2 regions of the Pseudoalteromonas sp. SiA1 genome follow, and region 1 is predicted to be linked to the other one. Evidence: riboswitches for the same ligand, from Rfam matches in the RefSeq annotation. Region 1 holds a riboswitch; the other holds the start of a gene.

Region 1 (4,683 bases):
GCTTAAGATATTGGGTCTGTTGACCTTTGCGGATTATAATTTGTTCAAACTAGGGGCGGTTTAATCGCGGCGCGAGGTTTGTAACCTAGTGGGCTAAGTAAAAATCGAGCAACAAAGAGTAAATCGCCCCTAGGCAGAACCCTTCGGGCAGCGCCTGTTTGGCATTGATGCTGCGTTATCGCCTATTTATGGGGAATAACCACACCACATAGGCTCTGCCTTACCTAAATACCAAACAGACTGCTGCAAATTTAACCTTGAAAGGTCAACAGACCCTAAATGCGCGGATTTATTCCGCGCTTTTTTTTGCCAGAATTTCAGCAAGTAAAGCGTCGTTATACGGGGTCGCAATATTATGTCGCTTGCCTTGCTCACTAATATAACCACAAATTGCCATGATCTCAGTTTGTCTATTATGCATTACATCTTGATGCATCGAAGAGTAATTTTCGGCAGTTAAACTCATTACTTTGTAAGCCCGCTCTAGGGCATCTATAAGCTTAATATTGAGTTTTAGCGCGGTTGCAATGTGGCATGCCTCAGCTAATAAATTAATAATTGCACTACTGTATTGCGGTGCACGTAACTGACCATTTTTTATATTGTGGTGAGCGGTTAATGGATTTATTGCAATATTAACCAGTAGCTTTTCAAACCGTAGTTGTTCAATATTGTTACTGACAATTAACTGCGGAATAGTGTGTAATTGCGCACTAAGCTGTTGAATATTTTGAATAGCTAGTTGATTACAGCCCCCTAATACACTTTGCCCGTTTCCGGTATGTTGCACAATATTAGGGTTTGACTTAAATCCAGCCATGCTGGTGGTTAAAAAGTACAACGACTGCTGCTTTGTTAGCTGTTCATTTAATTGTTCAACATTACCCATGCCATTATGACTCAGTATAATATGGGTATTATTGCCTAGATAAGGTTTTACTTGAGCATAGGCTTGTTGCACTGCAAACGCTTTTACCGTGAATAAAACAATATCAAATTCAGGAGTTTGAGATAACTGCTCTTGTGAGATAAAAGTGGCGTTAATTTTTTCAGACGCAGCGTTACTGTGGCTGTAAAAGCGAGTATTAACTGTGCCTTTTCGAGTAAGTATATATATAGCGTGATGCTTGGCTAAAAAATGGCTAAATAACAAGCCAATAGCGCCATCACCTACAACAAGTATGTTAGCCATAATGCTTCTTTTTACGCAGTGTTAACAGGGCTTTAGCTAAAAAGTAGCTCGCTGCACCAATAAAATCGGCAACAAAATCGGCCAGTGATGCTTGTCTGTAAGGAAGGCTATCTTGCATAATTTCTATTGCTGCACCGTAACCAGCGAGTAATAGTATTTGTGCATATAATGGGAGTTTAAACGCTTTATCCATAATAATGGCAAGTAAAAAGAAGATACCAAAATGCGCTACTTTATCAACATGCGGAAATAAGTTTGCCGCGCCCTTTACCTCTTTAGCAAATAAGAAGGTAAACGCAACAATACTAATTAAAAAAATTGCTTGGTAAACACGCCTTGTCACGAAAATTCCTAAAATCGTATAAAAAAGAAGCCTCAGTATATCAAACTAATTTAGTATCGCACCTGAACAAAATGCAGAAAAATGTAAAGATTTATCATTTTAACGTTATAATTGCGGCATAAAATTAAGATTAGATAGTTAGGAGAACGCTATGCCTTCATTTGATATTGTATCTGAAGTAGAAATGAACGAAGCAAAAAATGCGGTTGATAACGCCAACCGTGAACTAGAAACGCGATTTGATTTTAGAGGCGTTGATGCATCAATAGAGCTAAACGATAAAACAATTAAATTAAAAGCTGAAGCAGATGCTCAGGTAATGCAGTTATTTGATATTTTAGCGAGTAAAATCTCTAAACGTGGGATGGATGTTGCAAGCTTAGAGCTACAAGATATTTCTCGTGCGGGCAAAAATGTTTTTCGTAACGTTGCACTTAAACAGGGTATCGAAAAAGACATGGCTAAAAAAGTAGTAAAAGCCATCAAAGACTCTAAAGTAAAAGTACAAGCGGCCATTCAAGGTGAAGAAGTTCGCGTAACAGGTAAAAAGCGTGATGACTTACAAGCGGCTATGCAAGTTGTACGCACTGCTGATTTAGGTCAACCATTTCAGTTTAAAAACTTCCGCGATTAATTTATTGCCTCGAGCTCGGCACTATAGGCGCTTAGCTCAAAGCAACATGTATTTAGCCAAACACGTTATATTGTTTGGCTTTTTATTTTTGGATCTATGATAATTATCGAACTCCGAACTCCGAACTCCGAACTCCGAACTCCGAACTCCGAACTCCGAACTCCGAACTCCGAACTCCGAACTCCGAACCCCGTATCCTGAATCTTGAACCTTTGGATTTGTAGATGTTTAGACGTCCGTTGACTTTTTTTAGTAAACAGATAACAATAGCAGTCTATTTTCAAGGTGCTTACTAAACACTTCAATGGTGTGATTTTTTTAGTAGGATAATCGGGAAGTTGGTGCGTTTTCATTGATGAAGTCAATCCCAACACTGCCCCCGCAACGGTAAAGTTATGCTGTATTAAATTATGGTAACTGAGTCCGGAGACCGGCCTTGATTTAATCTTACTTACTAACATCTTTGCGGTGGGCAAAGATAGGGGACATGATGCTAAATAAAACCGCACTGGGTATGGCCATTTCGGCTGCACTCTCTTTTTCTGTATCTGCTGCAGAACAATCAATCGAAACAATAACAGTAACCGCTAATAAGTTTGAACAACCTATAAATGATGTATTAGCAAGTGTGGCAGTTATCGAGCGCGCTGATATTGAAAAAGCGAATTATCGAGACTTACCTGCAATATTAAATACTATTGCTGGGATAGATATTGTTCGTAATGGTGGGTTAGGTCAAAAAGCAGATATATTTGTTCGCGGGGCCAGTGCTAAATATACCTTAGTATTGGTTGATGGCGTAAGAGTGAGCGATGCAAGTTCAGGTAGTGTATCGCTGACGAATATTCCAGTTAACAGTATCGAGCGTGTTGAAATTATAAAAGGTGCCAGAGCGGCTATTTATGGCTCAGACGCGGTAGCCGGAGTAATTAATATTATCACCCGTAAAGCCTCAAATAACTCGCTTTCGGCTACTTTAGGCAGCCATAGCTACAGTAATTATCAGCTTGCTGGTGGGCTTGTAAAAGAGGCGCTTAGCTTTAATTATAATTTAGGCTACGAAGAGACGGATGGTTTTGATGTTACTGGCAAAGATCCAGCGGCTGAGTACACAAAAGATCATGATGATGATGGCTACAAAAATAAAAACATTGGCTTTAATTTAGCTTATGAGCTTGCTGAACTAGGCCAATTGAGCCTGCAATCTCAGTATAGTGAAGGCGAAGCACAATATGATAATGCAAGGGGTAACGATGCCTACGACTTTGAAAATTACACCGCTAAGCTAGGCTGGAACAAAGCCTCAGATATATATAGCCAAAGTACTTCGGTGAGCGTTTCGCAAGAAGAAAATACCCAAACAGGTACCGATGTGCAGCAAGTGTATAGCACAGAGCGTGTTGAGTTTGAATATCGAGGGCTTTATACCCTTACTGAAGAACTTGATATATCGGGTGGCTTTAATTATTTATCTGAGGATTTATCAAACTCGTCAGCAACGTCATCAGAAGAAAAACGCGATAATAAGGCGTTGTTTATAGGCGCGTTTTATAGCCATAACAAATGGTTAGCAAATGCGGTTGTTAGAACCGATGATTATGACTTCCATGGCCGTGCAAACACTTACAGTACAGGACTTGGTTACAAAGCAAATAACTATGTAACACTACGTTTAAATCACGGTACTGCATTTAGAGCTCCTTCGTTAATTAATGCGTTTGTGACTAACAGCCCGTACTATTTACCAAACAATAATATTAAACCTGAAGAAGCCTTAAATAATGAGCTTGGTATAACTTTAGAAACCCAATGGGGCCGTTATGATATTGCTATTTTCGATAACCGTATCAATAATTTGATTAGTAATAATTATGATGCAGACTCAGGTAAATATATTGCCACTAACATAGATAAAGTATCTATGCAGGGATTTGAGCTGTCGGCAGAGTTTTCAGCGCTAGGCTTTGAACACTCGGTTAATTTTAGCTTTTTAGACGCTACAGATGAAAAAACGAATACCGATTTACCACGTAGACCTTCTGAATCGTTTAATTATCAACTCGCTAAAACATGGGGTGATTTTGATGCCAGCTTGGATATGCAATATCGCTCATCGCGTCCTTCGATTGCGTATTATGACTCGGAGCTCGCTGCTTATACGGTATTTAATATAGCAGCCAATTACCAGTTGCTAGATAATTTGTCGTTAGCTGCTCGAATAGAGAATATTACTGATGAAGAATATTTTACTGCTGCGACGGGCTTTGCTGCCAGTGGTAAGCTATTAGGTTATAACAGCGCAGGAAGAACTTTCTTTGTAGGGGCAAATTATCAGTTTTAGTCACTTATCCTAGTTGCCAAGGAACAAATAGCCCAGCTTATTGCTGGGCTATTTATTAAAAGCACTTTATTCCGATAAAAACTCGCTAAATTCGGTTTCAAACTTATGTAATTTGGGTGCAATTAAAATACTGCAATAGCCCTGCTCAGGATTTTCATTGTAATAGTCCTGAT
Region 2 (4,683 bases), 1.5 Mb from region 1:
AACTTTAAATATTTAACCCATGCTCGCTCAATTGGGTTACTTGGCTCTATTATGCCACTGACAGCATTTACAAATTGTTGCTGATGTTCGTTTTGTGGCTCAACTGTTTTGTTATACAGGCTTTTTAAAACAACACCGTGCTGTTCTAAAATACTTGCCTCTAACAGGGTAAAGTGTCCGCTGCGGCTAAATCCGCGTGGAAAGTTTTGGTCATCATAAAATTGACGTTGACTTACGAATGCTTGACGAAGTAGTGAAATATCATTGCTCATAGCTGTACCCTCATACCAATTATTAGCTGGAGTATGGGACATAATCGCTATTTTTTTAAACAAAAAATTTTTATCGTGAGGATAAAAAATTGGACATAGATTTATTAAAAACATTTGTTGAAGTGGTGCGTACTCGCCATTTTGGTAAAGCGGCAGAAAACCTATACATAACGCAGTCTGCGGTGAGTTTTAGAATTCGCCAACTAGAGCAGGGCTTAGGCGTAAATTTATTTATTCGTCAGCGTAATAATATTCAACTCACCGCCCCAGGTGAGCGTTTGTTACCGCATGCGCAAATGATTATTACTGGGATGCAAAGAGCCAAAGTGGATGTTGCACTTGCAGATAATATGCATAAGCAAATTAGCTTAGCAGGTACGCCTAATATTTGGGATGCATTTTTACAGTTTGGTATTACAAATATTGTATCGGCGATGCCTGGTGTATCGCTGGTGGCAGAAGTGAAAGCGCAACAAGAAAGCACTCGCTTATTGTTGGAGCGCACCCTTGATTTAGCTATTTTATTTGATCCTCCTAAAGTTGATGAACTTGTGGTTGAACGTATTTGTGAACTGCCCATTATTCCGGTGAGTGGTTACGATACGGCAACCAGTGATAACTTTTTTGATAATCAATATGTGTATGTTGATTGGGGAACCACGTTTTCTCTTTGGCATGCGCGTCAGTTTACCGGTAAAACACCGCCTTATTTTAGAACCAGTACAGGGCGTATAGCGCTTGATTTAATACTGCAATGTGGCGGTAGTGCGTTTATTCCACAGGTATTAGTTAAAGATCATTTAGAAAAAGGCGAACTTTTTCATGTAAAAGGGGTAGAAAATACCTCAAGAGATGTATTTGTTGCCTATCATAGAGATAACGAACAGAAAGAGTTGATAGAAACTTTGGTTAATTTGTTGTCGCAAATGACACCGAGTTTGTTGAAACAAAGTAAGTAGTCGGTAGGCAGTTTATTTTACATGTTATTTTGATTTCAGATTTAATGCAGTTTTATTAACTTAAAAAGACAAAAATGTGTCCTTTGTAATATTTTTGTCATTTAGTGGTGACACACTGCTGCTGTTTTAAAAATTAGTCTATTGTGATTATCGAGGAAATAACATGAAATTTGCAAAATCGAGCTTATGCTTAGCCCTACTTAGTGGTTTATCTTTTAATGCACTTGCAGAGGTAGACATTTACGGTAAAGCAAATGTAACCGTTCAATCATCTGATGATGGTGAAGGGTCTTTTACTGAAATTAAAAGTAATGCATCTCGTTTTGGACTTAAAGGGTCTGAAAAAATTTCAGACGGTTTAGAAGCTGTTTATAAGTTTGAATTTCAGGTTGATGTGTCTGATGCTGACTCAAAAGGCGATAAAGATAATATTTCAGCGCGTAATCAATATGTGGGCTTTAAAGGCGGATTTGGTCAGGTTGTGATAGGCCGAAATGACACCGCGCTTAAGCAAGCGCAGGGGAAACTAGATCTTTTCAACGATCTTGAAGGTGATATAAAAAATACCTTTAAAGGTGAAAATCGTTTAGGTAACTCAGTATCTTATGCTTCAAACTCATATGAAGGTTTTAAAGTATTAGCGTCATTTATTGCAGAAGACGACGTAGATGCCAAAAATGGCTACTCAGTGGCGTTAACTTACGGTGATGCAGGCCTTAAAAAGAGCGCAGTATATGCTGCCATTGCTGCTGATAGCGAAGTCAATGGTTACGATGTAGTGCGTGCAACAGTTCAAGGTAAAATTGAAGATTTTAGACTTGGCGCAATGTACCAAACACAAGAAAAAGTAGATGGCAGCGCTGAGGCTGACGGTTACTTAGTGAATGCAGCTTATCTTATGGGTAGCAACACTTTCAAAGTGCAATACCAAACAATGGATTTTGATGACAGCGATGATAAAAGCGCGGTATCGGTAGGTGTTGACCATAAGCTAAACAAAAACCTTAAAGTATTTGGCTTTTACTCAAGCTTTGATATGGACAACAATGTTGACCAAGATTACCTAGGTTTAGGTATGGAATATAAGTTTTAACTAAACCTTAGTTAAAACACTCCCTTTTAACCGCACTCAGTTGAGTGCGGTTTTTTTTTGCTTTAAATTATTTACTTATCTGCGCATAATAGCCAAGCATTTGGAATGAGGTGTAACTCCTCAACTATTCCCGTAACTGTGATCAGTTTTACTGTAAGTCAGATACAAATGCCTTAAAACTTCATATAACGAGCGGGTTAACTCATTTTCTTTTTGGTACGTATTAGTACTGAGTGTGGGTGTTTCCCTGCCTAGGATAATTTTTTGCACACTCACACCTCTTTAAACTTACCGCTTTTAACCGTTAACAACGTTTCTTGGCGAGTGGACAATACATTAATTCTTAAGCACATTAATGTGAGCATTGAGCGTGGTAAATTTATTGGTTTAATTGGCCCTAATGGGGCAGGAAAGTCGAGTTTACTGCGGTGCTTATATCGATTTAATCAGCCATCAGCAGGCGAGATTAAATTTAACGATACCGATATTTGGCAGCTAAAAAGTGAAGACTATGCCAAGCAAGTTGCGGTAGTGCTACAAGAAACACCGTCGCAATTTAATCTCTCGTTATTCGATGTTGTAGCTCTAGGGCTTACCCCGCATAAAACGCTATTTAGCTCGACCATCCAAGCAGATAAACAAAAAATAGCGCAGGCTATTAGTCGTGTTGGGCTTGAATCTCATAGCAATCAGTCATTTGACTCACTATCTGGCGGTGAAAAGCAACGAGCGCTTATTGCCAGAGCGATTGTGCAGCAACCACAGCTACTCATTATGGATGAACCCACAAGCCACCTTGATGTTAAATATCAAATTCAATTAATGGAGCTGGCTAAATCTTTGGGCATTACTGTGTTTGCTTCATTTCATGATTTAAATTTAGCGGCAGCCATGTGCGATGAGTTAGTGGTTATTAAAAACGGAGAAATCGCTAGAGCGGGAAAGCCTAATAAGGTGATCACCGAGCAAATGCTTGATGAGGTTTTTGGTGTTTGCGCGCAAGTTAATACTCACCCTCAAACGGCGTCCAATGGTGAGTCTATTCCCCATATTACCTATTATTATGGATACCAATAACATGGCGATTATGTCTAACCATGGTGTGGCGTTAATTATTGCACTGTTATGCGCTGTATTTAGTTTATTTGTGGCATTGAGCTTTGGTGCTGCCCCTACCTCGCTCGCAGATGTATACCATAGCTTAACTTTTTCAAGCGAGGCCTCATTTACCAGCCGCATTATTATTGAATTAAGAATGCCACGTACGTTACTGGCTTTTTTGGCCGGCAGCGGTTTAGCGATTGCTGGATTGATATTACAAACAGTTACTCGTAATCCATTGGCTGACCCTTATTTGTTTGGTATTTCGTCGGGAGCATCATTAGGAGTCGTAGTATTAATGGCTTTTGTTGGAATAGGCGCAGGTATTGCGCTATCAGCAGCAGCCTTAATTGGCAGTTTAGTAGCAATGGGGTTATTAATTTTAATTGCTGGCAGTCAACGCAACGCCCAAGTTGAGTCGATGTTATTGGCTGGGGTGGCCTTATCATTTTTATTTAGCGCCTTTACCAGTTTGTTACTTTATTGGAGCGATCCGCAGGCCGTCGCGGCTATTTTATTTTGGACTTTGGGAAGTTTTGCTAGGGCGCAATGGCCGTCACTGTTATTACCTGCCTTGGTCATCATTACATGTACAGTCATTATGTTAGGTTTTAGACGCCAACTTAATGCCATGTTGTTAGGTGATGAAAGCGCAACAACGCTTGGTGTTCGGGTGCATCGCTTTCGAATTTTAATGCTTATTTTAAGCTCATTGATCACAGCCGTGTTGGTTGCTATGTGTGGTGGAATTGGCTTTGTTGGCTTAATGGTGCCGCACATAGTGCGCTTTTTTATCTCTCAAGGCAGTAGTGTTGGATTGTTAATGACCGGATTAGTCGGGGGCATATTTATGGTGTGGGTCGATGTACTGGCACGTTCATTACTCGCTAACCAAGAGCTGCCAATAGGGGTGATCACGGCGGCCATTGGTAGTCTATTCTTTTTAAGTATCTTGTATTTTCGTAAGCGCCAGCTGGTGGGTAAATAATGAAAACATTAATGGTACAAGGTACCACCTCCGATGCGGGTAAAAGCACCTTAGTTGCAGCACTTTGCAGAGTGTTTGCTAACCAAGGGGTTAATGTTGCACCGTTTAAACCACAAAATATGGCGCTCAATAGTGCCGTAACGCACGATGGTGGCGAAATTGGCAGAGCCCAAGCATTACAAGCCATAGCCGCAAAAGTTGAACCTGAAATCGACTTTAACCCTATATTACTCAAACCCAATAGTGATACCGGCGCACAAGTTATTATTC

The links. Region 1 has a riboswitch for cobalamin ahead of KK487_RS04010 (TonB-dependent receptor domain-containing protein). Riboswitches for the same ligand answer to the same signal wherever they lie in the genome.
Region 2: it holds a riboswitch for cobalamin, as region 1 does, so the genes downstream of both, KK487_RS12700 (ABC transporter ATP-binding protein) here and KK487_RS04010 (TonB-dependent receptor domain-containing protein) in region 1, are expected to answer to the same signal.

Annotation. Positions count from the first base shown of each region.
Region 1 covers NZ_CP076084.1:864,478-869,160, forward strand. Annotated here, with positions in the region: gene KK487_RS03995 (ketopantoate reductase family protein) at 290-1,192, opposite strand; gene KK487_RS04000 (VanZ family protein) at 1,185-1,535, opposite strand; gene KK487_RS04005 (YajQ family cyclic di-GMP-binding protein) at 1,687-2,169, shown strand; cobalamin riboswitch at 2,457-2,622, shown strand; gene KK487_RS04010 (TonB-dependent receptor domain-containing protein) at 2,660-4,510, shown strand; gene msrA (peptide-methionine (S)-S-oxide reductase MsrA) at 4,577-4,683, opposite strand, start outside.
Region 2 covers NZ_CP076084.1:2,734,166-2,738,848, reverse strand. Annotated here, with positions in the region: gene KK487_RS12715 (MaoP family protein) at 1-272, opposite strand, end outside; gene KK487_RS12710 (LysR family transcriptional regulator) at 362-1,231, shown strand; gene KK487_RS12705 (porin) at 1,395-2,324, shown strand; cobalamin riboswitch at 2,375-2,512, shown strand; gene KK487_RS12700 (ABC transporter ATP-binding protein) at 2,589-3,401, shown strand; gene KK487_RS12695 (FecCD family ABC transporter permease) at 3,403-4,413, shown strand; gene KK487_RS12690 (cobyric acid synthase) at 4,413-4,683, shown strand, end outside.